One region of the Rhizobium azibense genome, then DNA from elsewhere that is predicted to be linked to it. Evidence: predicted binding sites of a transcription regulator. Region 1 holds the regulator's gene; each other region holds the start of a gene.

Region 1 (7,550 bases):
TATTCCGTTCATTTCCTCGCTTTCGGACGACGCCTTTGCGGCGGTGCCGCGTGCCATGCGCGACGGCTCGCTGGCCCTGGGAGCAACCAAGGGCGAGACTATCCGCAAGGTCCTGCTGCCGGCCGCTTTGCCTGGCATTATCGGCGGCGTCCTTCTGGCCCTTAGCCGTGCGGTCGGCGAAACGATGATCGTCGTCATGGCAGCCGGCCTAATCGCGAAGATCACACTCAACCCCTTCGATGCGGTCACCACCGTGACCGTCCAGATCGTCACCCTTCTCATCGGCGACTCCGAGTTCGACAACCCGAAGACGCTGGCGGCTTTTGCACTCGGCCTTGTACTCTTCCTCGTCACACTCGGCCTGAACCTCATCGCGCTGCGCACCGTGCGCAAGTACCGGGAGAAATATTGATGTCCACGACCGCAGTCGCCGGAACGCGTGTGAACTGGCATTCGGATGACATGAAGGCACGCCGGAAGGCACGCTATGCCGCTGAGCGGCGTCTCCAGGCTTATGGCATGATCGCAATCATTTTCGCGCTCGGCTTCCTCGCTTTCCTCATCGGTTCTCTGACGCTCACCGGGTACAAGGCGTTCACCCAGACGGTGGCCACCATAAACATCGACCTCAGCAAAGCTGAGCTCGATACAAGTGATATGATGAAGGCCGACTGGCGCGGCGCCGTGCGCGAGGCACTGCGCAACCAGATTGGGGACCTGCCACGCAGGCAGGAGAAGGCCTTCTTCGACCTCTTCACATCCTCGGCACCGTTCCTCGTTCGCGATGCAGTCATTAAGGATCCAGCACGCCTCAAGGCACCGAGCAGCTTCGTCATCCCGATGTCCGATCCGGCCGACCAGTTCGTCAAAGGCGAGATCAGCCGGGATACGCCAGAGAGCCAGCGGCGCATCAGCGACGAGCAGATCGGCATGATCGACCAGCTCGTATCCAAGGGCGTAATCTCCAGTCCGTTCAATTGGGCGCTTTTCCTCAATGCCGACAGCCGCTTCCCGGAACTGGCTGGCTTGGCTGGCGCGATTTCCGGATCGTTCTGGTCGCTGCTCGTCTGCTTCGCCATCAGCTTCCCGATCGGCATTGCGGCGGCGATCTACCTGGAAGAGTTCGCTCCCAAGAACCGTTTCACCGATCTCATCGAAATCAACATCAACAATCTTGCGGCGGTCCCGTCGGTGGTGTTCGGTCTCCTCGGGCTCGCCGTGTTCTTGAACGGTTTCGGCCTGCCGCGGTCGTCTCCGCTCGTCGGCGGCCTCGTCCTCTCGCTGATGACGCTGCCGACGCTCATTATTGTTACACGCGTGTCGCTGAAGGCGGTGCCTTCCTCGATCCGAGAGGCGGCCCTGGGGGTCGGCGCCTCCAAACACGAGATGATCTTCCACCACGTGCTGTCGCTCGCCATGCCGACCGTCATGACGGGAGCGATCATCTCGCTCGCGCGAGCTCTTGGAGAAACCGCGCCGCTGCTGCTCATCGGCATGAACGCCTTCATCACGAGCCCTCCGGACGGGATATTCGCGGCGTCGACGGCGCTTCCGAGCCAGATCTACATCTGGGCGGACAGCCCGGAACGCGGCTTCGTATCGAGAACCTCCGCCGCAATTCTCGTGCTTTTGGGGTTCCTCATATTGATGAACGCGATCGCCATCTTCCTCAGGCAGCGCTTTGAGCGCCGCTGGTAACGGAGTAAGGATTATGAACATGTTGACCGAAACAGCAGTTGAGAAGGCTCTGGAGCAGAAAATGAACGCGACCGCCTACAAGATGGTCGGCAAGACGGTGTCGGTTTACTACGGCGAGAAGCGTGCGCTATTCGACGTGAACCTGAACGTCCGCGAAAATACCGTTACCGCACTCATCGGCCCGTCGGGCTGCGGCAAGTCCACCTTCCTGCGCTGCTTGAACCGCATGAACGACACGATCGACAATTGCCGCGTCACGGGCGAAATCAAGCTGGACGACGCGGATATCTACGATCCGGACATTGACGTTGTGGAACTGCGCGCTCGCGTCGGCATGGTCTTCCAGAAACCGAACCCGTTCCCGAAGTCTATCTACGAGAACGTTTCTTACGGACCGCGCATCCACGGTATTGCCAGGTCGAAGGCTGACCTGGATCAGATCGTCGAAAGCAGCCTCCACAAGGCCGGTCTCTGGAACGAAGTCAAAGACCGCCTGCAGGAATCCGGCACCGGTCTGTCGGGAGGCCAGCAGCAGCGCTTGTGCATCGCACGAGCCGTCGCCGTCAGCCCGGAAGTCATCCTGATGGACGAACCATGCTCGGCGCTTGATCCTATTGCGACCGCCAAGGTCGAGGAACTGATCCACGAGCTTCGCGAGAACTACAGCATTGTCATCGTGACGCATTCGATGCAGCAGGCGGCCCGCGTTTCGCAGCGCACCGCCATGTTCCACCTCGGCAATCTCGTCGAGGAGAACGACACCGACAAGATGTTCACCAATCCGGACGACCCGCGCACCCAGGACTACATCATGGGCCGCTTCGGCTGATCTGCGGCGTTCAGGCTATTCAAGGACAATCCCCATGGCATCGACCCATATTTTTTCTGCCTATGACGAGGATCTGAAGTATTTGTCCCGCCGCATCTCGGAAATGGGCGGGCTTGCCGAGCAGATGGTGTCGGACGCCGTCCGCGCGCTTGTCAACGGTGACGCTGGCTTGGCCCAGAAGGTCATCTCCGACGATGTTATCATGGATCACGCCGAGCGCGAGATTGGCGACAAGGCGATCGTCACGATTGCCCGCCGCCAGCCGGTGGCCTCCGACCTTCGCGAGATCATGGGCTCGATCCGCATCGCGGCCGATCTCGAACGCGTCGGCGATCTCGGCAAGAACACTGCCAAGCGTGTCATTGCCGTGCAGAGCACCGGCGTTCCGCGCAAGCTCGCCCGCGGTCTCGAGCATCTTTCCGAACTGGCGCTGGTACAGCTCAAGGAAGTACTCGACGTCTATGCCTCGCGTTCAGCCGACAAGGCGAAGTCGATCCGCGAGCGAGACGAGGAAATCGACGCCATGTACACCTCGCTGTTCCGCGAGCTGCTGACCTACATGATGGAAGATCCGCGCAACATCACCAGTTGCACGCATCTTCTCTTCTGCGCCAAGAACATCGAGCGCATCGGCGATCACGCAACCAACATTGCCGAAACGATCTATTACATGGCGACCGGCGCACAGCCGGAAGGCGAACGTCCGAAGGACGACACTGCCAACACCGTCGGCGCGGTCACGCAATGACTGTTGCGAACCCGCCTTCAGGAGACAGAACCGCATGATCCCGAGAGTTGCAGTCGTTGAAGACGAAGAAGCACTGAGCGTGCTTCTTCGCTATAACCTCGAGGCCGAAGGTTTCGAGGTGGACACCATCCTGCGCGGCGACGAGGCCGAAATCAGGCTTCAGGAGCGCACGCCGGATATCCTGATCCTCGACTGGATGCTGCCCGGCGTCTCTGGTATCGAGCTTTGCCGCCGCCTGCGCATGCGCCCAGAAACGGAGCGTCTGCCGATCATCATGCTGACGGCGCGCGGCGAGGAAAGCGAGCGCGTGCGCGGCCTTTCCACCGGGGCCGACGACTATGTCGTCAAGCCGTTCTCCACGCCAGAGCTGGTTGCCCGCGTAAAGGCGATGCTGCGCCGCGCCAAGCCTGAGGTGCTCTCCACGGTGCTGAAATGCGGGGATATCGAACTCGACCGCGAAACGCATCGCGTCCACCGCAAGAGTCGCGAAGTCCGCCTTGGTCCGACCGAATTCCGCCTCCTGGAGTTCCTGATGTCATCGCCCGGACGCGTCTTCTCGCGTTCGCAGCTTCTGGATGGTGTCTGGGGCCACGACATTTATGTCGACGAGCGCACCGTCGACGTTCATGTCGGTCGCCTTCGCAAGGCACTGAATTTCTCCAACATGCAGGACGTCATCCGCACGGTCCGCGGCGCGGGATATTCGATGGAAGCGTAGCAGGGAGGCCGGAGAGGATGTCGGTGCGGATACTTGTTGTCGAGCAGGACGAAGATCTGCTCACCACGCTGAAGAACGCTCTGGAGACAGAAGGATATTCGGTGAACTGTCTTCCCCCCCATGCATCGCTCGTCGAGCTTGTGGCGTTGCGGCTGCCTGATGCGGTGATATTCGGTGCGCCGGCTCCTGGCTCGATGGCGATCTCGACATGCCGCCAGTTCAGGACAACCGGAGCGACCGCCCGCCTTCCGATCGTGGTGCTTCTGGACTCGCCCCTCGAACAGGACCGGTTGGCAGTCCTTTCGGCCGGAGCCGACGACTGCCTCATAAAGGCAGTTTCCCCCGTCGAACTCCTCATCCGATTGCGGAACCTTCTGCGACGTCTCAATCCAGCGTTACTGGAGAGCACGCTGAAAGTCGGGGATCTGACGCTCGATAAGAACGCCCGCCGGGTCCACAGGCAGAAAAAGGAAGTCAAGCTCGGACCCACCGAGTTCAGGCTACTCGAGTTTCTGATGAAGTCCCCCGGTCGCGTCCACTCCCGATCGGAATTGAGGGCATCGCTGTGGGGCAGCGATGCCAGTGTCGATGAACGCGCTGTCGACGTACACATCGGACGCCTTCGGAAGGGCATCAGTCTCGGCAAGGCCGACAAGGTGATCCGGACGGTGCGCGGCGCCGGCTACGCACTTCGCGACTTCTGACCGGTATCGGGGTCCGACCCGATCCCGCCACTGTGTGCAGAGATTGTGAGGCGCGATATAGATGTTCTCGCAACACGTGTGTCACGTCGATTTCACGCGACCGCCTATATTGGTGTGTGTTTAGTCGCGCTGGAGGTGATTCCAGTCCGCCTTCGGCTCCCATACTTGCCCAAAGGCGTCAGACATACAATCCAACCGGGATGAGGCTCGGTCCGATCGGCCTACACTCGTCCCAAAGTACAGCTAGTTTGGTTGAAGCGATTTGGAGTATTCCATGACGATCAAGACGGCGTTGTTGAGAATGTCCCTCATTATCGTTTCCGGTTGGGTCATGGTCGGCACCATCACCTTGGTGATGTTCCATTGACCAGTGAGGTTTAACGGCATGCGGTTCCTGGTGTACACGAAAACGATCGCCCAACTCGATTATGACGAAGAGACGCGCGTCTTGACGATCATCTACCGGGACGGCCAAGTGCGATCCGTTCACCATGTCGATCCCAAGATCATGATGAAAATGGTTGCGCAGCTTCCTCCGGAACGATCCCTCTACCTGATGCAGGCGGCGATCTGATCGTCGCGGTCAAGGCAAGGTGTGACCTCATCTGGCGTCAATGCATGGCCTCGATAAAGGCGCGTCGATAAAACGCGCCAAGGCTGATCCGTTCTTCAGCGACCGCCACGAGCTTCTTCTGAAGACGGCGCTCGAATTCCCGCGATCGGGCTGCCCGTAGCCTGCCGTGCGGCGTCGTGGGCTTTAACCGCATCCGTGGTCCGAGGTCGGCGCGGTACTGGGCCAGCGTCATGCCCGCTCTGATCAGCAGAGCTCTTATCTGCGGACGGTGCTCGGCAGCGATGACGAGGCCAAACGACTTGATCAGCATAGGCTTCGGGACGGGCAGCTCGATCTCGTCGATGATGTCATTTCCCACTTGCGCTTCCTCGGCGAACGCAAGGTACCGGTCCACCAGGTCATGAGCGGCCTCGAGGGTCTCGGTGTCCGGCCTGTACCGGCACCAGGTGTCACCAAAAGCACTCAGCGATCCGTACGACATCAAGAGCTCCTTTGCCCCTTCAAATGAACGCGGAAATTGGCTGATTGTTCAAAGGATGCCGCAAGCGGTGCCAGGGCGCGGCTTCGCCACCATCGGCTCCACGTCGAGATTGCCGCCGTGGAGCAGCGCGGCGCGTTTTTCGTAGAACGAGCGCTGGTAGGTGACCTCGATCGAGTTGTTGGCACGGACGAAGAATCCGACCATGGCGGCAGGGGCTTTTCCCAGAACCCGTCGATCCATCTGGGTCGCAGGCCATGATGGCGAAGCCCTTGGTACTGGCCGGCGCATAAACCCTACCACGCAATCGCCCGTTTGCCGTGGAAGCGGCGCAGCCTGTGCGGCGTTTGCTAGCCAGCCATCGGACGCAGGAGTAAAATCTTAAACGTGATGGACCGGGAGCGATGTGGGAGCATCGCGAAAGGAGGCCCGGTATGAACAATGCGCCCGCGAACGACCCGCCGAACCCGACTTCGGCAGAAGCCGGTGTCATCTTCGCCGATCTTGTGCGGGAAGGGACCGACCATGCCGACGTTCTCGCCCTGCTGCCCGATCCGGCAACTGCGCAACCTTGCCTTGACGTCGCCGAAGACGCCGCCCGTGCCATCCATGGCACCATGTCCGTGGCCCATGTCGGCGCCGATCCGGAACGGATGATCGCCGCGCCCGAGGAGATCGATCTGCAGATGCTGCGGGACCTGACCGAAGGCTCGCCGCATGAGCGGTTCGAACGGGTCGCCCGAGCCTTCGAGGATTGGAAGCAGTGCAAGCCCGGCCGAGAACGGCTCCTTCTCGATGATTGCCGCGGCGAAGTTGCTCGTTGCGTGAGCGCCAAAGTCCGTGAGACGGCGTTGGTCGTCGCTCCTTGTCATGGCAATATGGATGCCCGCGACGCTTTTCACGATCTCGTTTTCCATGAGCGCAAGCTGGTGTTGGCACCACCTGCCGGTACCCATGCCGGCAATCTGCTGGGGCATGTGGTGATCGGCTGGAAACCGCATGGTCATGCGCGGGGAGCCGTCGCCGCGGCCAGACGCTGGCTGGCTGCGGCCGATCGCGTGACGGTTCTGTGCGTCAACGACGAACCGGACGGAAGCTACCAGTCAACGGCAAGAGAGTTGCTTGATCAGCTGGGCCTTGACGGCGACGTCGTCGCAATCAACTCGGCAGGGCTGTCCGTCGGGGAAACGATCCTCGATTTCGCCAAATCGGCGAATGCGACGTGCCTTTTGATCGGCGCTTTCAAGCATGGCTACTTCCTGGAACTGCTGCTCGGTCGTGTCACTCACTACCTGCTGTCGCATTCGCCGCTTCCATTGATGATGAAGCATTAGCGACGGCGTTGGCCTGACCTCGCCCGCGCCAAGAAAAGTCGTTCCAGATCGGTACTCCCATCCGGTTCGATGACACGTTTGCCCACATCTGCGATGGTCCTCCTGGTTGCAAAGGAGGAAGTCTGGCGGCCTCAATAGTTCGGTGCGGGTCCTGCGAGTCGATTACAGTTTTCGTTGAGGGTCAGCTGCCGACAAGCCCGGCGTGAAGCGCATTTCGTGCAGCGTCTGTAACGCTTTACGTGCAGAACTTCGTGGAGAAGCAGATGGATGGGTGAACCATTCTCGGCTGTTGTCGAGCGCAAGTGGCGCGACATCGGCGATCAGGTGGCTGGGCAACGCGGTCATCTGCCGCATAGTGTTCTCCCAGGCGGTGCGCTGCAGTTGCCTTGCCCTGAACGTAAAGAAGATGTCCAAAATGCTATGTGCAGTCTCGGTCATCATGGCCTCCTTCGTTTATCGCCATGGTG
Region 2 (7,550 bases), on a different contig from region 1:
GGCGAGGTCATGGTCCAGATCAGGATCGAGGATACAGGCATCGGCATCCCGGCAGACAAGCTGCAATCGGTCTTCGACAAATTCTCGCAGGTCGATTCCTCCTCGACTCGGCGCCACGAGGGTACCGGTCTTGGTCTTGCCATTACAGCCGGTCTGGTCGATCTCTTTGGCGGCTACGTCGAGGCCGAGAGCGAACCGGGCAAGGGCTCGGTCTTCACCGTCAATCTTCCCTTCGCCATCGCTGCCGCCCGCCTCGATCCCAAGCCGCTGCCCGTCAATGTGCGCGGCGCACGCGTGCTCGTCATCGACGACAACGAGGTCAACCGTCGCATTCTCTCCGAGCAGCTGTCGCTTTGGGGTTTTGACGGTGTGGCTGCGGAAGACGGCGGGACCGGTATTGCTATCCTTGAGACCGCACACCAGATCGGCGTCAAGGTCGATGCCGTGGTGCTCGACTATCACATGCCGGAAATGAACGGTGCGGAAGTCGCCCGCAAGCTCAGGGCCGACGCCCGCTTCGAAAACCTGCCGGTCATCTTCCTGACCTCAATGGATATCTCCGGCACGGAGAAGGAGTTCGCAGCCCTCGACGGCGATGCGCATCTGATGAAACCTGCGCGCGCCAACCTCCTTCGCAACACGATCGCCGAGGTCGTGCGCGCAAGCCGCCTGAAGCAGGCCTCTGCAGCCGAAATCGCCCGCCTGCAGGCAGAAATTCAGATGAGGGAACCGGAGCCTTCTACGGCGTCGCCCTCCGAAGATCGCAAGACTGGCTTCGTCGATGTGCTCGTGGCCGAAGACAACGAGGTGAACCAGATCGTCTTCACGCAGATCCTTCAAGGTACCGGGCTAAGTTTCCTCGTCGTCAACAACGGTCAGGAGGCGGTCAAGGCCTGGGAAAGCCATGCGCCGCGGATCATCATGATGGACGTGTCGATGCCGGTGATGAACGGCCACGATGCGACGCGCGCCATCCGTGTCCGAGAGCGCGGGCAGGGTCACCGCGTGCCGATCATTGGCGTGACGGCGCATGCGCTCGAAAGTGACCGCCAGCTCTGCCTCGACGCCGGCATGGACGATTACATGTCCAAGCCGATCAGCCCCGAACTGCTGGAAGAGAAAATCGAGCTCTGGCTCGGCAAGAGCACGCAATTGCCTGGCCGGTCAGGGCTTTAGGGTTTTATGCCGCAGAGCATCTCGCGCTTGCCGGCGAAACCCTTGCGCCGCTCGACCGCAAATCCCGCTGCAATCAGATTGCGCCTGACGAAGCCTGCCGCGGCATAGGTCGCAAAGCTTCCTCCGCAGAGAGTCTTCTCGCAGATGAGCCGCATCAGTTCTTGCGACCACATGTCGGCGTTGCGCGACGGCGCGAAACCGTCGAGATACCAGGCATCGAAACCGGGTTGGGCGGCCGCAACGCCATCGAGTGCCGGGCCGCAGACAACGCTCAAGGTCGTCTGCTCGTCCAGTGCACGCGTCACGGTGCCTTGCGGGTGGGCCGGCCACAGCGCCGTCAGCGCCTGCCGCTCGGCATCGATTTCAGGAAAGTGCGAGAGTGCGCGAGCGATCTCCTGAGGGCGCATCGGGTAGAGCTCGAAGGAAATGAAATTCAGATGTTGGCCGATTTGGCGGTTCACTTTCCATTGTCGCCATGTTTCAACAAGGTTAAGCCCGGTCCCGAACCCCAACTCTCCAATGCGGAAACTGTCCTTGCCCGTCCACCGTTTCGGCAGGCCGTTGCCCGCCAGAAAGACGTGGCCGCATTCGAGCCGCCCGTCGGTCTGACAATAAAAATGGTCGCCAAAGGCCTGTGAATAAGGCATATCGCCCTCGCGCCATTCGAGCGGCTGGCTCGTGCTGTCCATCTGGTCGGGATCAATCTCTGTCATGCCTAAAGCCGATAGTGCGGCTATCTCCTCTGGTCAATCGTCCGTCAGCCTGCTGATCGCCGGCGGCGGCATCATGGGGCTGTGGGCGGCGGTTCATGCCGAGCGGCTCGGCATCGACACGCTCCTCGTCGATGCGGGCGAATTGGGCAAGGGTGCGAGCGGCGGCTTGCTGGGGGCGCTGATGCCGCATCTACCGGACAAATGGAATGCCAAGAAGCAGTTCCAGTTCGATGCGCTGGTTTCCCTCGAAGCCGAGATTGATGCTATCGAAACTGCTACCGGTCTTTCCACCGGCTACCGCCGCTCGGGCCGCATCATCCCGCTGCCGAAGCCGCATCTGCGCAAGATCGCGATCGCCCATTCCGCCGATGCCGCAACACATTGGCATCAGCATGGCAGCAGCTTCCATTGGAATGTCGAAGATACTCCGCCGGTTTTAGGCTGGATCGACCCTGCCGCCGGGGAGAGCGGCTTCGTGCACGACACGCTCGCTGCCCGCGTAGCACCCCGCGCGCTGGTCGCTGCTCTTGTCGCCTTTCTGAGGCAGGCCAAGCGAGTGAGCATTCTCGAGAATGCTGCGGTTGGCGGTCTCCAACCGGAACGCGGGATCGCCGAAGCCGGTGGGAGTACCATCGCCTTTGGCCGCTGTATCGTCGCGGCAGGTTACCAGTCATTTCCGCTTCTGCAGCGGTTCACGCCCGGACTGGAAAGGCCGCTCGGCCAACCGGTCAAGGGGCAGGCGGCGCTGTTGAAGGCAGACATCGATCCTGCCTTTCCAACAATCTTCCGCGACGGTCTTTATATCATTGTTCATGAGGGCGGCCATGCTGCCATCGGCAGCACCAGCGAGGCCCGTTTTTCCAATCCCAATACGACCGATGCCCAACTCGACGCCCTGATCGAAGCTGCGCGCGAAATGGCCCCCGTGCTTGGGGATGCGCGGGTCGTCGAGCGCTGGGCCGGCCTTCGTCCAAAGGCGATCGACCGCGATCCGATGATCGGTCCGCATCCGATATATCCGAAGCTCATTGCCTTGACCGGCGGCTTCAAGGTCAGCTTCGGCCTTGCCCACCGTCTTGCCGAAGCTGCCGTACATATGGTGGAGGGCCGTTCCCCGCCTTGCGACCTGCCGGAAAGTTTCGCGTTTTCGAGCCACGTCATGGCTGCTTCACGTTAAACGTGAATTAGAAGCTCGTGCTTTTCGTTATTCTGTCATGCAAATCACCTATCTGCTTGGGTATCGACGGCGCCGGAATAGACTGCGCGCCCTTCCTTTGATGGAGGAAATTGCATGCGCTATGCCATTTGCTTCACCCCTGCGCCGAGCGATCCGCTCAGCCAGGTGGCGGCCAATTGGCTCGGCCGCAACGTCTTTTCCGGCGAGATGGTTGAACCTCCGGCCGTTCGCGGCATCGGTATCCACGAGATCGCGTTCCATACTGCCGTGCCGCGCCGCTACGGTTTCCATGGTGTGCTGAAGGCGCCGTTCCATCTTGCCCCCGACGTTTCGGAGGAGCAACTTCTGCGCGATATGATGCGCTTTTCCGGCAGCTTCCAACCGTTCCGGATTCCAAGGATCGAGGTTGCTCGCCTGCGCAATTTCTTCAGCCTGATGCCGGCGGTTCCTTGCGACCAGATGCACTATCTCGCTTCGGCGGTCGTGCAGCATTTCGACTACTTCCGCGCACCGCTTTCCGAAGCCGAGATCGAGCGCAGCGATCCGGATTGGCTATCGGCCGCGCAGTTTGCCAACCTGCATCGCTGGGGCAATCCCGACGTGATGGACGAATTCCGCTTCCACATGCCTGTGACGGGACCTGTCGATCTTGTCGACATGCCGCGCATCGAGCAGGCGCTGCGTAACTTTTTCGAGCCTGTTCTCGCCGAGCCGGTCACCGTCGCCAACATCGCGCTGATGATCGAGGAAGGCGCAGGCGGGCCGTTCCGCGTCCATTCGCTGCATCCGATGGGAAAGGTCAGTGCGCGCAAGATCGCCTGATCACTTTTGTTCAAGAACGGTGGTCCCAAAGATGCTATATCCGGCCGATGGACAACATCTCCCAGGAACAGGCAACCGTAGCCATGCCGCTGTCTGGAGCGGAGACGACGCGATTCTGGCGTGACCACCGATTCGGCGGCATGGAATGCCTGAGCGCCACGTTCCTGACGCATGAGTTCGCTCCCCATGCCCACGAGACCTTCAGTATCGGCGCTATCGAAAGCGGCAGCCAGATCGCGACGATCCGGGGCACGCGCGAAAGCTCGGGGCCGGGCGATCTCTATCTGATCAATCCCGGCGAAATCCATGACGGCGTGCCTGTCGAGGGTGGCTATCGCTACCGGATGATCTACCCCGATACGTCACTCTTCCGGGAGATCCTGGAAGATGTCACCGGCCGCACGTTCAGCGGCATGCCCGCCTTCGGCAAGCAGATCCTTCACGATCCCCGGCTTGCCGAGGCTTTTTATGAGGCGCACCGTGCGCTGGAATCAGGGGCCGGTGCACTGGAAACCAGCCAGGGCATGTTCCTTGTGCTAGAAGCCATGTTTAGGCATCACGGCAGCTCGATCATCGTGCCCATCGACACGCAGGAGCGGTCGGCCGTGCAGCGCGCCCGCGATTACCTGATGGAAAACTACGCCTCCGACGTCGGACTTGACGAACTCGCCGCCGTAGCCGGCCTCAGCCGTGCGCATCTGATACGTGCCTTCCGCAAACAGTTCCACATCACCCCGCACGCCTTTCTCACCGACATCCGTATTCGCGTTGCCCGGCGCAAGCTGCAAGCGGGCGGACAGCCGGCGGAGATTGCTCTTGAATGCGGTTTCGCCGACCAGGCGCATTTCAGCCGGCATTTCAAGGCGCGCACCGGTGTGACGCCCGGCCAATACCGCGCGCGGTAGTCACTTTCGTTCAAGACTGCCACTCATCTCCTTTCTAGAAAACTCCGCATCAAATCGGAGATCCTGTCATGAATGAGAATGAAAAATGGGCGGAGTTCCTGGGGGGCATGCGAGCCATTTCGCCGCTGATCGCCGCCGTCATACCGATCGGCCTCGTCTTCGGCGCGGTCGCAGTCACAAAAGGTCTTTCCCCGGTCGAGACGGCACTGATGAGCGCACTGGTCTTTGCCGGCGGCTCGCAATTCGTGGCAATGGATATCTGGACGCATCCGGCCTCGTGGACAAGCGTCGGTTTTGCGGCGCTGCTCGTCAATATCCGCCATGTGCTGATGAGTGCGTCGCTCGGCACCAAGATGCAGGCCTTTGGCAGACGCAGACGCTATTTCGCAAGCCTCTTTCTTGCAGATGAGATCTGGGCGATGGCGGAATCCCGCTCCGGCCTTGCCCGGCTCACGCCTGCTTGGTTTGCTGGGCTGGCCGCGCCTTTCTATCTCGCCTGGGTGCTTTCGAGCTTTGCGGGCGCGACGCTCGGCGCTTTCCTTGGTGATCCCGTGGTGCTTGGACTTGATTTCGCCTTTCCTGCCGTCTTCATCGTGCTCGTCACAGGCTTCTGGAAGGGATCGGAAACCGGCGCTGTGCTGATTGCAAGCGGTGCGGCCGCGGTAGCAACTGAACATTTCGTACCAGGCGTCTGGCATATCGCAGCCGGCGCTGCCGCCGGCCTGCTTGCGGCGGTCGCCAGCGGCAGCCGGCGCGCGGAGGTGACGCAATGACAGTCGATTTCTCCACCCTCGTCGCGATCATCGCCATGGCAGCGGCGACGGTGCTCACGCGCCTGAGCGGCCTTGTGCTCGTGTGGCATGTGTCCTTTGAAAAAAGCCGCCGAAAGGTGATCGAATCCATTCCGCCTGCGGTTCTGATGGCGGTCGTCGCGCCGACCGCCTTTGCCACCGGTATTGCGGAATCAATCGCCTGCGCGGTCACCGCCATTGCGGCACTCCGCCTGCCGATGCTCGTTTCCGTGGCGCTTGGCGTCCTCTGTGTCGCGCTGTTGCGGGCGGCCACAGGCGAATGATCCTTCGCAGAGGCGGCGACTTGTGCCGTAGTGGCGAAAGTCAGTTTCGCATTTCCGTCTCGACATTCCGTTTCCGGGTGCTACCGTTTCGCCTGACGTTCAAAAGGTGATTTGATGGCTTCCGATACCTATCCGCGCAATCTTGTGGGCTATGGTCGCAATCCCCCCGATCCGCAATGGCCGGACGATGCCCGCCTCGCCGTGCAGTTTGTCATCAATTACGAAGAGGGCGGCGAGAGTTCGATCCTCGACGGCGATCCTGCGTCCGAGAACCTGCTGTCGGAAATCGTGGGAGCATCGCCCTGGCCGGGCCAGCGCAACCTGAACATGGAATCGATCTACGAATACGGTTCGCGCGCCGGGTTCTGGCGGCTCTGGCGCATGTTCACCGAGCTCAAGGTTCAGGCGACAGTCTATGGCGTGACGCTAGCGATGGCCCGCAATCCCGAGGCCGTCGCGGCGATGAAGGAAGCCGGCTGGGAGATCGCCAGCCATGGCTACCGCTGGCTGGAGTACAAGGATTTTCCAGAAGACCTCGAGCGCAAGCACATCCTCGAGGCGGTGCGTCTCCACACCGAGCTCACCGGCGAGCGCCCATACGGTATGTACCAGGGAAAGCCCTCCGACAATACGCTGCGGTTGGTTCAAGAGGAGGGCGGGTTCCTCTATTCGTCAGACTCTTATGCCGATGACCTGCCCTACTGGGTGAAGGGGGTCGATGACAAGCCGTTTCTCATTATTCCTTATACGCTAGAAACCAACGACATGCGCTTCGCGACGCCGCAAGGCTTCAATTCCGGCGATCAATTCCTCACTTATCTCAAGGATGCCTTCGATACGCTGTACGAAGAAGGCAAGGCCGGCAATCCGAAGATGATGTCGGTCGGCCTGCATTGCCGTCTCGTCGGTCGGCCCGGTCGTGCTGCATCCCTGAGGCGTTTCATCGAATATGTGCTCAAGCACGACAAGGTGTGGATCCCTCGCCGCATCGAGATTGCAGAGCATTGGCACAAGAACCACAAGCAGGACATGGCCTGATGATCCGGCGGGATGAATTCGTGTCGCGTTTCGGCGGTGTCTTCGAACATTCGCCCTTCATTGCCGAGCGCGCCTATGACGACGGTTTCATTGGCGACGAGTTGACTGTGGACAAGGTGCACATTCCGCTCGTTGCGATCTTCCGCGCCGCAAGCGAAGAGGAGCGTCTTGGCGTGCTTCGTGCCCATCCCGATCTTGCCGGACGCCTGGCAGTCGCCGGTGAACTGACGCAAGACAGCAAGAAGGAGCAGGCAAGTGCCGGTCTTGATCGACTGAGCGCCGAAGATCATGCCCGCTTCACTGAACTCAACGCCGCCTATGTCGAGAAATTCGGCTTTCCCTTCATCATCGCCGTGAAGGGACTTAACAAGGACGATATTCTCGCGGCTTTCGAAAAGCGCATCGGCAACGACCCTGACCAGGAATTTGCGACCGCTTGCGCTGAGGTCGAAAAGATTGCGCTATTGCGCCTGACATCCATGCTTCCGGAGAAGTGAATGACCGAGAATACCACTGCCAGCCTGCCGTCGTTTGCGACCGGCGCGATCAATCTTGCTTCCGCGCGCCTCGGTGCAAGGGGCCTCTATGCGACGGACGAGTTCTTTGCGCCGCTGGAGCGCATGCTGCAGGATGAGCCGGCGAGC
Region 3 (7,550 bases), on a different contig from region 1:
GGAGGCTGAAGCAATGCAGCTGAATGCCGTGTCCACTGTGAACGCTTGTCGTATACGAGCCGGCACTCGCTTCCCGATCGCCCACGCGGTCTTTCTTCGGGTTTTCCAAGCTTTGACATGAAGCTCATGCCTGAACGCAGGGGCAGAGCGACAGCTATGGCGCGTGGAGCACGATCGAGGGTCTACGAGCCGGGCGAAAACTTTCTATCAATCAAACCTGGGTTGCGGCTGTCCACGGGTAATGCCGGAGCCACGGTCAACACAGCTTCGAATTCGCACCAAGCGACAGGGAGATATCAATGATTATCAACACTTTTTCCTATCTTTGGAAATCCACTGCTGTGGAGGCGATGACTGAACTTACCCGGCATGGCTTTAAGGTATTTGAAGTTCCCGTAAGTTCCCCTCACTGCTGGCCGGATGAAATGTCGGCAAAATTGCGATCGGATGCGAAGAAACAGCTCGACGATCATGAGGCAAGCGTCAGGTCGCTAAATGCTGGAGGATACGACATCAACCTCGCCAGCCCGGGCGCAAACATGAGGCGCAAAAGCTCGGACCATATCAAAGATGTTATCCAGCTTGCGGTCGATTGGGGAGTGACGGACGTCGTGATCTCTCCAGGGACACGCCGCCCGATGATTTCCCCAACCATCCCTCAAGCCCTTGACTGGCTATATGAAAGTCTCGACGTGCTTCTACCGGTTGCGAAGCAGGCCGGCGTGCGGCTACTCATGGAGAATACCCCATATTGTTTCAGACCAACGATTGGTGAACTCGTCGGCGTCGTCGATGAAATCAAAAGCGAAAATCTAAGTATCGTCTACGACGTCGCAAACGCGGCCTATATCGGCGAGGATCCTGTAGCCAGTCTTCGATCGCATCACGCGCACATAGGTCTCGTGCATATCTCAGATACTGGAACGGACGTGTGGGGGCACGATCCTATCGGCACGGGGGTCGTAGATTTTGAGGGTTTGGGGCGCGCCGTCGATTCAGTTTTCAGCATCGATCGCGTCGTTCTCGAGATTATTCGCGAAGAAGAACCGCTGTTGGAAATTAACAAAGGACTGCAGGAGCTCAAAAAAAGGGGCTGGAGGATTGATTGATGAACCCCCTATCGCAATCACTCTCCATGCGCGCGAATGTTCCGGGACTTCGGTGGCTGGAATGAGCTTTGCATCCGGTAAACCACCTAAAGAAGGTGGATGCCAGTGGGGGATCTATCGGCACCTGGTGTGACAATGGATCAGGACATTTACCTAGCGACGGGCAACATCTGGGCTGAATTTCAGAACGCGATGTACGTTTAGAACCATGTTGCGAATTGGAAGTGAATTCCATAGTATTGAGTTGTTCAATCGGAGAATCGTCTATGAGAGTTTTAGTTAGTGGAGGAAGTCGCGGAATTGGCGCGGCGGTTTGCATCCGGATCGCCGAAGCCGCGGCATCAAGAGGCGAGCGTGCAAAGATCGCCGTCTGTGGCCTTGGTTCATCCGAAGGGCAAGAGAATGTCGCGCGTTCGGTGCGCGCGTTGGGAGGTGATGCTATTGAGCTATCCGGAGACCTGGCCGATGTTGATGTGGCCCCAAGGCTCGTAGGGGCGGCGGTATCGGCATTCGGCGGTCTAGACGCTCTCGTTGCCAATGCCGGCGTGGCGAGCCCCGGAAATATCTGTGATCTGACGGTTGCCGACTGGGACAAGATGTTCGCTGTCAACCTCCGCGGGGCATGGCTTCTGGCCAAGTACTGCTACCCGCATTTGAAGCAGAGCCGAGGCGCAGCATGCTTCACATCGTCAATGTCGGGACAAGTCCCCCATGCGGGATCAGGTGCATACAGTCCAACCAAAGCGGCGCTAACGATGCTTGCAAAAACCCTCGCCTTGGAATGGGCGCCCGATGGCATTCGCTCAAATATCGTCTCTCCGGGAATGACCCACACTCCAATGTCCGAAAAGATGTACGCCGATCCAGCGATCAAGCGGGCAAGAGAGGACCTGATCCCGCTTTCGAGGATCGGCGATTCAAGAGACATTGCTAATGCGATTGAGTTCCTGATAAGCCCACTTGCAAGTTACATCACCGGTCAGGACCTTTGCGTCGACGGCGGTTTCTCGAAATCAATCTTAAGCCACATCCCCGGGCGCCCAAGCTCAAATTCGTAGTCAGCGAAGCCGCGACCGCACGCTTGAATACATTCCAGCATTCGGCCCCGGAAGAAGAAAGCTTTTGAAGGTTCTGGCGATCGCGGAAGCGCTGTGATCGTCAGAAATTTACGCCCGTTCCCTACAATGCGCGAACTCGTTGCCCTTTCCGCCGTTCGCTCGAACTGTCCGTCACGATCAGCCAGAGCGGCCAAATATCATGCTCTGGCGTGAGACTGGAAGTCTCTTTCGTCCGAAAGCCATGAACCGAGCGATACTCGTAGCGGAAGCGCGAGACGTTGTCGGCGATATAGTCAACAAATCGGCGAGGCACGGGAGCCCTCGCCTATAGCGAGACGAATTCGCAAGAACCGAATGAAGTCGGCCGCGCTTCATGTCGCTAAGCTCAACGGTGTCGATCCCGCGGACGTTTCAGCCTCGCTTGCTGCGTCGCCGAAAGTCGCAACGCTTCAGTTGATGCCCGAATAGGGTTGGCCATTGTGGCGCAAAGGTCGGGTGATCCGGTCGTTGGCATGTGCTGAGCTCCAGGGCTTCATCCAGGGCCGCACGCCCTGTTCGATGTCGGCGATGATCTTGTCGGTGATGCGGTTGTAGATGTCGGATCGTTGGTGAGTTTGGTGCCTGCTCATGTCGAAACCTCCGTTTTGAGGCCGCGACCATCGCGACCTGCTACGGTGGTCCGAATGACGGGCTTCAAGCGCAGGCCCGCACCCGACAGGGCCGGAACGGAGGTGGAGGACGGCAAAGCCGTTGCGGGGCGGCGCGGGGCCGACAGGACCTAAAGCCGGGGCAGGACGCGATGGCCGCAGCAACGCAAGGTTTGATGGGCGGCTCAGCCAAACAGCCTTTCAATTCCGCTGGCAGTCGAAGAACGACCTCGCAAGATCATGCTGTAGGAAGCTGGGTCGTGCCAGTGACTGTGCGATATCGATGATGCCGTCGCGTGATAAGGTGGATCTTTTCGAGGCAACCCACGCCGATCTTGAAGTCGATTCTTCGCACTCACTTCAGCTCGAAGGCGCGGTTGGGCGGATCAAGCTGTCCATTTTGGTGCAGAACCATCCCAGGGCTGCGGGCCCGGCGCGGTGATCAGTGGATATTTCGTCGCACGACAGCCCGGCAATCGGGTTCAGCACGGAGGGTTGTTTCAGGAAGGCCGCAGACATTTGACATGGAGTTGTCCTTCCGTGATGCGGTGACGCTGAGAACGCTGGGGCATCGTTAAGGCTAGCGATCCTCTATGCCTTGGCGGACGGTGCGGTGACGCGGCCCGTTAAACCAGGCCGTTTGGAGCTGGAGTTTTGCACCGACTGCATCCTGCAAGCCGCCCGCGGGAGCACCGAGGGTGCTCCTTACCTTTAGCCGGAAGTCTACGTGTCATGCGGGCCGGACCGCCCTTGCGAGGGCCGGCCTCTTCTTCGCCCGGAAGGCGAACCGCGTTGGCGGCGGCGGCAGCCGACCGTCGGAACGATCACGCAAATCGGCTCAGCGTTCTGGCGCGGGCTTTTGCGGCTTCTTCCTCGCGATTGTGCGGCGGATGTGATGTCTCAAGCGAATCGAGCAGCTCGCGTGCGCAGGCCGCGATCGAACCGACCGCGCGCTCGAAGGCCGGCTCGTTGCGTTTCGAGGGCTTGGTCGTCCCGCTAAGCTTTCGCACGAATTGCAGCGCAGCGTCACGGATTTCTTCGTCCGTCGCCGGCGGATCGAAATTGAACAGCGTCCTTATGTTTCGGCACATGACTTGCTCCCGGTCATCGTGATCTTTGTCCACCCGCCCGCTCAGCGGCGCAAGAGGCTGTTGCGAAGTGCTCGTCTACGTTTAGATAAAGCGCCGCCAGCGGAAAACTAGAAGATAGACTTGCTGTCAACGTCTGTTCACAATCGATCCCTAGTGAGAAGAAATGCAAGGTAAGGAACTCATGGACAAATCCCGGACCGTCAGCCAGACACCGATTGCAGCGACGGAGTTCGATGTTCAAAAGGCAGCGGCGATCAGCGTGCTTTTGGTCCGTCCGATCGGAATTCTCCCCGACAAGCCGGGCGATCAGATCCGTCCGTTCGCGCTCGGCCTGTTCAACGATATCCGCGCGCTGGCAAAGCCTGATGTCAAGGCCACGGCATTGCGCCGAGCCGTTGGCTCCTTTGTCCACTCAAAACGATACTATTTCGCGAGCGCCCAATCTGACTCGATGCGCCATGACATCGATGGCAAGCCCGTGGAGCCACTTTCGACTGAAGACCGACTTGTCGCGCAGCGACGCCTTCTCAGCCTGAAACGAAACAACGACGAGCACAGTGTGCCTCGCGTCGAGCCACCCACCGCTGCTGCCCCGAGCAAAACTGAGCAAATCCGCGCCGCTCTTCTCAAACGGAACAGGCAGACCTGAGGCGAGCCGTCCAAATCAGCTTGATGGGCGATTTCCCAGAAATGACGGTTTTGCGATGAAGAGCCGGTATCCACCGAGAACGCGAAAAGGACTGCCGGCTCCCGCGTCAAAGGCCGGGCGAGCCCGGCCTTTTTACTATCGGATCAGATCGGCGTCAGGCCTGCAGGTTGTCCGCCGACATCTTGCCGGACTTGCGATCCTTGACCAGTTCATAGGTAATCTTCTGGCCGTCGTTGAGGCCGCGCAGGCCGGCCCGCTCCACCGCGGAAATGTGAACGAAGACATCGCCGCTGCCGTCATCTGGCTGGATAAAGCCGAACCCCTTTGTTGCATTGAACCACTTCACGGTACCAGTCGCCATAGCGTCTTCCTTTGATCATTTCATCCTGCCGCACCTCGGTGCGGCAAATCGAGCTTGCGGCGACATAAATAGACGCTTCTGAATGCAAGGCAAAGGCAAAATCCGACTTGCGGCACCGCACTGCCCCTTCAGAGCGTCAAAGTCTTATGGTTTCACCAGGGCAAGCGGCTTTCCCCGGCGAAAAGTGATATCGAATTATCCAGCATCGGCCCGGATGAGAAACGAACCGTCAATCCCTCAGCGCGACTATTTTTGACAAACCCAAACCGCGTTCTGATCGGCGACAACAAATGAGGAAGTGACCGCCTGAAGTGCCCCTCGTTGCCGAAACTGATCGCGCTGCTCGCAGGATCGGTCATGGACGGGTATCGCGAACGGACTTCGGATCTTCATAGGGAAGAATGTCGTGAAGTGGGCAAACTATCCAAAATTAGCTCATTAAGGCGGCGACGAACCCGCTGAGGGGCGGAAGGATCGTCCCTTGATGGTATTGTTGTCGATTTCGATGGCACATCGTCGACGCTTGCGCAGGCTTGCGCCAACGCCATGAAACAAGATGTGTAACCCGTTTGCGACTATCCGCGAAACAAAGGATACCGGTGCTTTTCACCGCGGCATCGCTCCAGTATGACAGATTTGTGACAGTTAAATGGGATGCCGATGATCAGCTGGTTTCGTAGACTCATGCCTCGCGAAGATCGATTCTTCGATCTATTCGCTCAACATTCGCGCACCGTTGTCGCAGCTGCCGAAGCCTTGAACCAGTTGTTGGCTGGCAGTGAGATCGAGCATCATTGCGAGACGATCGTCCGTCTGGAGAACGAAGCAGACGAGATAACGCGCGAGGTGTTGCTTGCCATCAGAAAGAGCTTCATCACTCCCTTCGATCGCGGCGATATCAAGGATCTCATCCAATCGATGGATGACGCGATCGACATGATGCAAAAAACGGTCAAGACCATCCGTCTGTTTCAGCAGAATTCGTTCGATCCGCGCATGCAGGAGATGGGCGGGGCGATCGTCCGGGCGGCGCATCTGATAGCCGAGGCGATCCCTCTACTGGAGAGGATAGGATCCAATGCGCCCAGGCTTACTGCCATCGCCGAGGAGGTCACCCGGGTCGAAGGTCATTCCGACGACCTGCACGACCAGGGTCTCAAGGATCTCTTCAGCCGCTACGGCACCTCGAATACAATGGCCTATATCATCGGCAGCGAGATTTACGGGGAGCTGGAGAAGGTCGTCGATCGCTTCGAGGACGTCGCCAACGAAATCAGCGGTATCGTGATCGAGAACGTCTGATGGAGGTTACACTTGCCTTCCCCCTGCTTGTGGGACTCATTGGTATTGCGCTGTTCTTTGACTTTCTGAACGGCCTGCACGACGCGGCCAATTCGATCGCAACCATCGTTTCGACCCGCGTGCTGCGACCGCACTATGCTGTCTTTTGGGCAGCTTTCTTCAATTTCATAGCTTTCCTTTTTTTCGGGCTGCATGTCGCAGAAACCCTTGGAACCGGCATCATCAATCCGGGCATTGTCACGCCGCAGGTCATCTTTGCGGCGCTGATGGGCGCGATCATCTGGAACATAGTCACGTGGATGTTCGGCATTCCCTCCAGCTCCTCCCACGCCCTTGTGGGCGGGCTGGTTGGCGCGGGACTTGCCAAGGCCGGCTTGAACTCGATCGTCTGGAGCGGTCTGCTCAAGACCGCGGGCGCCATCGTCATGTCTCCTATGATCGGTTTTTTCCTCGCACTTGTTCTGGTCCTCGTCGTCTCGTGGATTTTCGTACGACAGACCCCCTTTGCCGTCGATCGCACCTTTCGGGTCATGCAATTTGTCTCGGCCTCGCTCTACTCGCTCGGCCACGGTGGCAATGATGCGCAGAAGACGATGGGCATCATTGCAGTTCTGCTCTATTCGCAGGGTCATCTCGGCCAAAGTTTTCATGTACCGTTTTGGGTGGTTCTCTCCTGCCAAGCGGCAATGGCGCTCGGAACGCTTTTCGGCGGCTGGCGGATCGTCCATACGATGGGCTCCAAGATCACCCGGCTCAATCCGATGCAGGGCTTTTGCGCCGAAACAGGCGGCGCTTTGACGCTCTTCGGCGCCACATGGCTCGGCATCCCCGTCTCGACCACGCATACGATCACCGGTTCGATCATCGGCGTTGGAGCGGCAAGACGGATTTCCGCGGTGCGCTGGGGGCTTGCCGGAAACATCGTCATTGCCTGGGTTATCACGCTTCCCGCCGCAGCGCTCATCTCGGCTCTCTTCTACTGGAGTTCCGGTCTGTTTGGATAGCAACAGTTTGAGGCAACGCCGAAGGATACTCGCTCTTTTACGCTCGCAATGGGCCGACAGTCCACCGCATCGCGGATGCCGCGACACCAGCGACCGGTTTTGCCGCAGCCGAGTTCCTGCATTTGCACAAGACTATGACGGGCTTGCGACCAGACAATAACCCACCCCACGCACCGTGCGGATAGCCAACTGATCGCTCCCGCCGAGCTTACGCCGCAGATAACGGATATAGACTTCGACAATCTTTGTTCCTGGATCGAAGTCGTAGTTCCAGACGTTATTCAGCAGCCGCTGACGGCTGACCACCTTGTTGGCATTGAGCATGAGGT
Region 4 (7,550 bases), on a different contig from region 1:
ATAGATGATGTCGCCTAGCACCATGCCGGCCGTCATCCACCCGGCCAGGCGATACCCGGATCGCAATGACTGTGCCACGATTGCCACGATCTGGGGACCGGGAATGATGGCGGCGATAGCCAGCGCGCTGCAATATGCAATGAGGCCTGAGAGGTCCATTGTTCCTCGGCACGTCAGACAGTCTTCGATTATGCACTTATTATAGACGGACACCGGCAGTGGCAAGGTCTGCAAGGGGCTCGAAAAGCGAAGTTGCAACTAATCGGGCGGATAATGCCTAACCGGCGCATTTCGCGGCAGACCGTGGAACGGTCGAGGCCAAGTTGCTGGCAGCTTCCGCCGGAGGTGTTTGCGCCTCGATTAGCTTCATAGCAGCCTCGACCTTCTTCAGGTCAAATCGGCCCATCCGTTGTGAGTATGTCGAACGTGACCGCTACGATCGTCGAGAAGTCAATCGCTGGCTCGTTGAAAGCGGCAATGGTTTAGATTGGGAGCGATACATTGCGCGCTCCCGGGGGAGTCGGCCTCTGGCACGGCGTGGGTCGCCTAAAACTTCTGCCGCGGCTCTCGCGAGCCGTTTCCCGCTCGATATCGAAATATTCCTCCAAGTCATCGCCTACCGCGGATGAAAATCACCGGCCGTCAACCTGAAGGATGCTCGCTTGCTCTCGGTCTCGAATACCAGGAGCTGTTCCCGCGCAAGCGGCAGCAACCGCTCGATCAGCCGGCGGACGCTGTTGCGGACGGATTGGTTCCCAGCGCGCCGCAATGATTCCTTCTTCCACCCAGGCCTGCGTCCGGCCTGGATGAGCAGGAAGAATTCTGGGGGATGTGGCTCGGCACGCGTCGCATCAGCAGAAGGCGCGCGATTTCGGTCTGCGAAGTCCAGGTTCAGACCCCGCGCTCGGCCTCAACGTCGAGGAACCGTTCTCCTATGAGCGCAGTCCCAAGCGGCCGAAAAAAGGCGGCCGGTCATGCCTGCCTGGGTGCCGGAGCAGGCCACTACACGAGGCCGATGCTTCAGGAATTCTCGAACCGTTTCTGCGCGTCGGCACTCATCCCAAAGCGCTTCATCGACCTCGTCAGGACATGGGTGGTCATTCATTGCAGAAACACCCTTGCGAAAGGTTTGAAACTTCCGAAACATCTGGAATGCGCGCTCGTTCGCGCTGATGAACAGCAAAGCGCCATCCATTCCCGCTGAGAGCAGAAGTCCTGAACGGGCAGGCGCCCCGCGTGCCAAAGGAAGCCGGAAATTCAAGCAAGGCCCAGAAAGACAGGATCGGCAAACAGGGGGACACGAAGGTCAATAAGAATCGTCAAGGGCACCAGCAAGATCGCTGAAGGAGTTACTGCCAGAGATCGCAGCATTTGATGCAGCAACTTTTGTGGCAGCGGACCAGAATCGCTATTGCTGCGATGTCACGAAACTGAGCAGCACCGGGCCAGCCACAATCGTTACAGAAGGCCGGAGAACACTTTCCGGAACATTCGCGGCGAGATGATGTTTGGGAGGGAAGCCAATCAACGCGACCGGCGTGACCGGCTGCGTTCGACGGTCGAACTTCCAATGTTCATCAGGAGGCTAAGATGGCTGGAAAACGGACACACGAGCAGGAGTTGCGAATTATCGAAAAGCGAGAAAACACGACCAATGCCGGCGACGACTTCGACCCCTCGGTGGATCTGAAGAAATCCCGCGCGGTGCGTGCCCGCGAGCGGGGGAGCCCGACACCGCAGAAGCCAGCCGAAATACAAGGCGAAGATCGCGCGATCCTGCGAGGTGTCAATCAGGAAAGCAAGCATCATAAACCTAAGGGCGGCCACTAGTGGAGTCGGCAGTTGAAAAAGTCGTACGCGGGCAAAGTTCAGCCGACACCGAAATCATAGGCAGAGATTGCATGGGGCCGAGAACCTCAGATTGCTCGAAATCGTACGCTAAAGGTCGAACGACCGCCCCCCATGCACGTTGATAGCCCCACAGGACGACGCCGATTCCAACCGCGAGCAAGCCCGTCGCGAAGGCGAGCACGATAGGACAGGCAGGCAGCGCTCGCGGCCGCCGCAACGCGTGCGGGCTACAATGACACGCCCACTATCGCAGCTTTTCGGATTGGGCGAAGGATAGAAGCTTCACGATCGTTCAGTGAATGTCCCCCGCCGCTTCTTGGTCTGTTTCGCGAAGGCTTTTTAATAAGTAGAGGCGCCGAAACCGACGCCTCTAAGTTGTTGTCGAAAGTGATCGGTTAGCCGATCAATGCGTTGTCGTCGCGCTTGATCGCGACGATGGTCGAGCGCGGCAACTTGCCTTCGCCGTCCGGAAAGGGGGCGTCGGGGTGCTGGATGCCGACGAACACCGTCCTCTTGTCTGCCGACCACGTCATACCGGTGACTTCTGCCCCCTTCGGGGCGGTCAGGAAGCGTTCGATCCGGCCGGTTACGGGGTCACCGGCGAGCATCTGGTTGTTGCCTTGACCAAGAAAGTCGCCTTCGTTGGTGTCTTCGCCGTCCGTTTGGATCCACAGCAGGCCAGTCGAGTCGAACATCATGCCGTCCGGGGAGTTGAACATGTTGCCCGAATTAATGTTGGACGAGCCGGCATAGGTGTCCTTGTGCACGTCCGGATTGCCGGCCATGACGAACAGGTCCCACGTGAACTTGCCGTCGGCATGGTCGTCATTTTCCGGATACCAGCGCACGATCTGGCCGTAGGCGTTTTTCTCGCGCGGGTTCGCCCCGCCGACCGGCATTTCGTCGCCTCCGGCATTGGTCTTCACGCCGCGATTGGTGTTGTTGGTGAGCGCGCAATAGGCTTCGATAGCGACCGGGTTGATTGCAACCCATTCCGGACGGTCCATGGTCGTGGCACCGACCTTGGACGCGGCTTGGCGGGTGAAAACGCAGATCTCGTCCATCTTCATGCTGGTGGTGTCTGGGGTGAGAGCCAGCCACTCACCTTTGCCGTCGTCGGAGAACTTGGCCACATAGAGTGTCCCCTCGTCGAGCAGACGGGAAGTGTCGCCGCCCGGAACATAGATGCCGCTCGAGACGAACTTGTAGAGGAACTCGCCACGTTCGTCATCGCCCATATAGACGACCACGCGACCGTCTCGTGCGATGACCACAGCGGCGTTTTCATGCTTGATGCGGCCGAGCGCGGTGCGCTTGACCGGGGTGGACGACGCGTCCGACGGATCGACTTCGACGACATACCCAGCGCGGCGCGGCTCGTTCGGGTTCTTTGAGACGTCGAAGCGCGGATCGAAAGCCTCGTAGCCATAGCGGGTCTCGGCCACGATGCCGTAGCGCTTGAAGTCTTCGGGCATGGCGAAGTTCGGGTCAGTGGAACCGAAATAGCCGTTAAAGTTCTCCTCGCATGTCAGGTAGGTGCCCCACGGCGTCTTGCCGGCGCCGCAATTGTTGAAGGTCCCGAGACAGTCGGTGCCGTTCGGATCGGCCTCGGTCTTGATGAGATCGGAGCCAGCGGCCGGACCGGAGAGCTTCATCGGCGTGTTGTGGTGGATACGACGGTTGAACGGGCTGTCGAGCACGATTTCCCAGCCCTTTTCGCCTTCGGCGACTTCCATGACGGTGACGCCCTGCAGGTTCTGCAGAATCTTCACGTCGTCGGCGCTCTTCGGCATGCCCTTTTCATTGTGCGGAAGATTGGTCTCGTTGTTCACATATTCATGGTTGAGGGCGATCACCTGATGATCGCCGATCACGAACAGTTCCATGCCGTCGGTGTTTTCACCGAAGACCTTATTCGAGTTTTCGACGCTGACGCCATTGATAGGATCGATATCCGGAACATTGGGGAATAGGGGCTGGCCCCACTTGGCGAGCGGTTTCCAGCTATAGCCGTCCGGAACATGGACAGTGTTGTCGGAGAATGCTTGGATCGGCTTGAAGGCAAAGCGGTTGGCGGCGTCCTGAGCCTGGACAGAAGTTGAGGACATTAGATTGCCGAGCGTGCCCATGGCAGCGGCGGCCGAACCGATGGCCAGAACACCGCCGAGGAAGCTGCGGCGCGAGATGGCCGATTCGACGACGCGATCAAAATCGGTTACAGCGGGAGGAGGGTTCTGTAGTTCATCCCATTCGTCCCAGGACAGCTTGTTTTTATCGATCTCGGTCATGACGCTTCTCCATCGTTGCTTTTGGAATAACCCGATGAGGGCGTATCGTTGGAAAATTACATCCTGATGACGATTGGTTGAGCTTTGAACTAAGGGCGAAACAGCCAGCGTGCAGTATTCCTAGCTCCCCTCGATAAGCTGGAGATCTTGAATTTTGCGCCAGCGCCACTCATGCATTGCTGTATTCGCCGGAGCGACATCGGATCGCCCCGTTTAAGGCTAGATGCCACTATTGTTGCCACGCGCCGTCACCAAAAGATATCACCGGTGCTGTAGTGCCCTTCGTGAAGCGAGGGCATGGCTGTTCTTTCGTTGAAACCGAAGTTGCTGATCCAACTGAATGCAGATCGGCCGGCGTCCACGCCGCCGACCATTTCATCGACCCGGTATCCCGTTGCGGGACGCGACAGCGGGAAGCCCCTCCAATTCCCCCGCGTGCGACGATGATGCCCGCCATTTGGAGCTCGGTGAAGATCTTCGCAGCGAAATCAGCAGAAAAAGTACGTCACCTTTCTCGATTTGGCGCCCCAAGCGCGGTTTATACCAAAGGGTGGGACCGCCAGTTAATCTAGTGGACAACGGCAGCGTCTGCCGGCAGGTCTCGTAGACAGCGTCACGGCCTCGATGGCCGCAGACCTTTCATGCTCTCGGGAACTTGGATAATACAGTCGCGATCGTCGACCACTTGCCGCCGTGATGATAGTTCGGTCAAAGCCAAGGAAATGCGATCCATGGACATCAATCAGGTCAGGTATTTTCTCAATCTGGCAGAAACTTTGAACTTCACGGAAGCTGCACGCCGCAGCGGTGTCTCGCAGCCCAGCCTCACCCGAGCGATTCAGCGTCTTGAGGAAGAACTGGGCAGTCCGCTTATCTATCGCGATGGCAAGGACAGCCGCCTGACCGCGCTCGGCCGCGACATCCAGGCCGAGTTCATGCGGATCGAACTCGCGCTTCGAAACGTGCGCGAGCATTCCGAGAGCACAACGCTCGGTCGGCGCCGTATTCTCGATATAGCTGTTGCCCCGACGATCGGGCCTGGTGCTTTCACCGCATTCTTTGACGACGTGCTGGGCCAGCTTCCTTCGTTGAAGATCAACATGCATCAGCTGGCGGCCGGCGAGGGTGTGAACGAGGTGCTTTCGGGCAAGTACCACGCCTGTATCCTGCCACGGGCGCCGCGGCCCAACCACAAGCTCAAGGTCGTGCCGCTTTTTCGCGAACGATTCCTCCTCGCCTGCGCGGAGAGCCATCCGCTGGCCCGCCACGATGTCGTCAGCACCGAGGTGCTTTCCGCCTATCCCTATGTCGACCGGCTGGCCTGCGAGTTCCACACCGAGATCACCGAGCACCTGATGGACCATGATGCGGTCATGCAGCCGCGCTTCAGTACCGAGCGCGAGGACTGGGTCCAGCGGATCGTCGCCGAAGGCCGCGCGATCTGCATCATCCCGGAGCGGTCCGCCGTCGCGCAGGGCATAGCCCTGCGGGAAGTCGAAGGGATATCCCTGGAGCGCGAAGTGGTGTTCGTAATGATCTCCGGGTCCGGCACACCGCTCGAGATCCGTAAGATCGCGCAGCTAGCTGATCGGCACGACTGGGGGCGAGGCAAAGTGCCGTGATTGCGGCTATTGAATCTATGCACAGGCTGTATTGGGAATCCTGACGGCCGTTCGCCATATTCGGGCAGCAAAATCCAACAACGGAGATAGGGCAATGACCTATACAAAGACCGACGAAGCGGTCAGCAGGCTCACACCCGAACAGTATCGGGTGACCCAGCAGAACGGCACCGAACGCCCCTTCACCGGGGAATATAATGACAACAAAAGGCCAGGCATCTATGTCGACATCGTCTCCGGCGAACCGCTGTTTGCCTCGGCCGACAAGTTCGATTCCGGCTGCGGCTGGCCGAGCTTCACCAAGCCGATCGTGGCGGCAAATGTCAACGAGTTGCGGGATGACTCGCATGGTATGATCCGCACCGAGGTGCGTTCGATACATGGCGACAGTCACCTCGGCCATGTGTTTCCCGACGGCCCTGAGGATCGCGGTGGCCTGCGTTACTGCATCAATTCCGCCGCCCTGCGCTTCATTGCGCGCGACGAAATGGAGGCGGCGGGCTATGGTGCATATCTCAACCAGGTGGAGGATATCTAAATGACCGAGAGAGCTGTTTTGGCTGGTGGTTGCTTCTGGGGCATGCAGGACTTGATCCGCAAGCTTCCCGGGGTCATTCAGACCCGCGTGGGCTATACCGGCGGCGATGTGGCGAACGCGACCTACCGAAATCACGGTACCCACGCCGAAGGCATCGAGATCATCTTCGATCCCGAGGCGATCAGCTACAGGCGGATTCTGGAGTTTTTCTTTCAGATCCATGATCCGACGACAAGAAACCGGCAGGGCAACGATGTCGGCGCCTCGTATCGGTCGGCGATCTACTACGCTGACGACGAGCAGAAGCGGATAGCCGAGGACACCATCGCAGACGTCGAGGCTTCCGGCCTGTGGCCGGGCAAGGTTGTCACCGAAGTGGAGCCTGTCGGAGACTTCTGGCAGGCGGAGCCGGAGCACCAGGATTACCTGCAGCACTATCCAAACGGCTACACCTGCCATTTCCCGCGTCCTAACTGGGTGCTGCCGGTGCGCGCGGCGGCCGAATAGGCGGCCAGCGCTAATCTCTGGTCAGCGTGCAGCCAGGGAAGCGCGTTCAGACTGAACGCATTTCTCTCCGCAGAGGGCAGCATATCAATCACCCTTATGCTGGATTGCCGCGGCGGCGACGCCGCGGCGTGCGCGCCGCCAGCCATTCTTTTACCCGGCCCGCATGATCCTTGGGTGCCTTCGCCGCTGCGCGTCCGGCGATGCTTGCCAGCGTGTGACCGGCCAGCACTTCTCTTGTCCGCTTCTCAGCCTCGATCATGACTGCGTGAATGGAGCAGACGCCGTCCACCGCCCAGGCGGGCGTGCGGCCTCCGAAAAGTGCACACTGAGCACGGATCTCCTTGCATTCGAACAGCGCTTTACGCCCATCGACGGCTTCGATGACGTCGAGTGCGGTGATGTCCGTCGCAGGACGCGCGAGCGCAAAGCCACCGCCGATTCCCTCACGGGCGACCACGATGCCCGCTTTCTGGAGTTTGGTGAAAAGCTTTGCAACAAATTCGACAGGGACCCTTTGTAACTCGGCAAGATCGCGCGCGCTTGCCGGCTGGCCCAAATCCTCCGCGTCGATGAGGTAAAGGAGACAGTGAAGGGCGTATTCAACGCCTGCGCTTACATGCGCCATGGAACCACCGCTAAAACGACGACAAATATAGTCGTAGATACTACTGGTGATCCCTTACTGCAATGCCTCTCCCGTCTCTCTCGTATTGACAATGCGTCTCCAGAATCGGCCGCAATCAT

The links. The regulator PhoB, encoded in region 1, activates phosphate uptake and scavenging genes when phosphate is short. The targets are predictions, from matches to a motif close to TGTCATNNANCTGTCAT.
Region 2: the regulator PhoB is predicted to act here: its motif matches at 3,089-3,105, upstream of EV130_RS24530 (DUF1045 domain-containing protein).
Region 3: the regulator PhoB is predicted to act here: its motif matches at 5,543-5,559, upstream of EV130_RS01835 (DUF47 domain-containing protein).
Region 4: the regulator PhoB is predicted to act here: its motif matches at 4,195-4,211, upstream of EV130_RS00605 (PhoX family protein).

Annotation. Positions count from the first base shown of each region.
Region 1 is NZ_SMBJ01000005.1:328,627-336,176, forward strand. Features, by position in the region: gene pstC (phosphate ABC transporter permease subunit PstC) at 1-412, shown strand, start outside; gene pstA (phosphate ABC transporter permease PstA) at 412-1,698, shown strand; gene pstB (phosphate ABC transporter ATP-binding protein PstB) at 1,712-2,527, shown strand; gene phoU (phosphate signaling complex protein PhoU) at 2,562-3,275, shown strand; gene phoB (phosphate regulon transcriptional regulator PhoB) at 3,310-3,993, shown strand; gene EV130_RS14855 (winged helix-turn-helix domain-containing protein) at 4,011-4,697, shown strand; gene EV130_RS14860 (KTSC domain-containing protein) at 5,083-5,271, shown strand; gene EV130_RS14865 (hypothetical protein) at 5,309-5,752, opposite strand; gene EV130_RS14870 (hypothetical protein) at 5,801-5,992, opposite strand; gene EV130_RS14875 (universal stress protein) at 6,184-7,083, shown strand; gene EV130_RS14880 (hypothetical protein) at 7,246-7,521, opposite strand.
Region 2 is NZ_SMBJ01000010.1:228,539-236,088, forward strand. Features, by position in the region: gene EV130_RS24515 (response regulator) at 1-1,176, shown strand, start outside; gene mnmC2 (tRNA (5-methylaminomethyl-2-thiouridine)(34)-methyltransferase MnmC2) at 1,173-1,889, opposite strand; gene EV130_RS24525 (NAD(P)/FAD-dependent oxidoreductase) at 1,888-3,066, shown strand; gene EV130_RS24530 (DUF1045 domain-containing protein) at 3,181-3,888, shown strand; gene EV130_RS24535 (AraC family transcriptional regulator) at 3,936-4,793, shown strand; gene EV130_RS24540 (AzlC family ABC transporter permease) at 4,862-5,566, shown strand; gene EV130_RS24545 (AzlD family protein) at 5,563-5,868, shown strand; gene puuE (allantoinase PuuE) at 5,983-6,906, shown strand; gene uraD (2-oxo-4-hydroxy-4-carboxy-5-ureidoimidazoline decarboxylase) at 6,906-7,403, shown strand; gene alc (allantoicase) at 7,404-7,550, shown strand, end outside.
Region 3 is NZ_SMBJ01000001.1:379,492-387,041, reverse strand. Features, by position in the region: gene EV130_RS01870 (2-keto-4-pentenoate hydratase) at 1-9, shown strand, start outside; gene EV130_RS01865 (sugar phosphate isomerase/epimerase family protein) at 300-1,109, shown strand; gene EV130_RS01860 (SDR family NAD(P)-dependent oxidoreductase) at 1,376-2,167, shown strand; partial or broken gene EV130_RS01855 (ArdC-like ssDNA-binding domain-containing protein) at 2,620-2,796, opposite strand; gene EV130_RS01850 (DUF2277 domain-containing protein) at 3,639-3,905, opposite strand; gene EV130_RS01845 (ProQ/FINO family protein) at 4,087-4,554, shown strand; gene EV130_RS01840 (cold-shock protein) at 4,709-4,915, opposite strand; gene EV130_RS01835 (DUF47 domain-containing protein) at 5,576-6,217, shown strand; gene EV130_RS01830 (inorganic phosphate transporter) at 6,217-7,221, shown strand; gene EV130_RS01825 (response regulator transcription factor) at 7,354-7,550, opposite strand, start outside.
Region 4 is NZ_SMBJ01000001.1:127,060-134,609, reverse strand. Features, by position in the region: gene EV130_RS00630 (LysE family translocator) at 1-159, opposite strand, end outside; gene EV130_RS32420 (hypothetical protein) at 935-1,204, shown strand; gene EV130_RS00610 (hypothetical protein) at 1,591-1,830, shown strand; gene EV130_RS00605 (PhoX family protein) at 2,247-4,139, opposite strand; gene EV130_RS00600 (LysR family transcriptional regulator) at 4,871-5,761, shown strand; gene msrB (peptide-methionine (R)-S-oxide reductase MsrB) at 5,856-6,299, shown strand; gene msrA (peptide-methionine (S)-S-oxide reductase MsrA) at 6,300-6,806, shown strand; gene EV130_RS00585 (RrF2 family transcriptional regulator) at 6,901-7,431, opposite strand.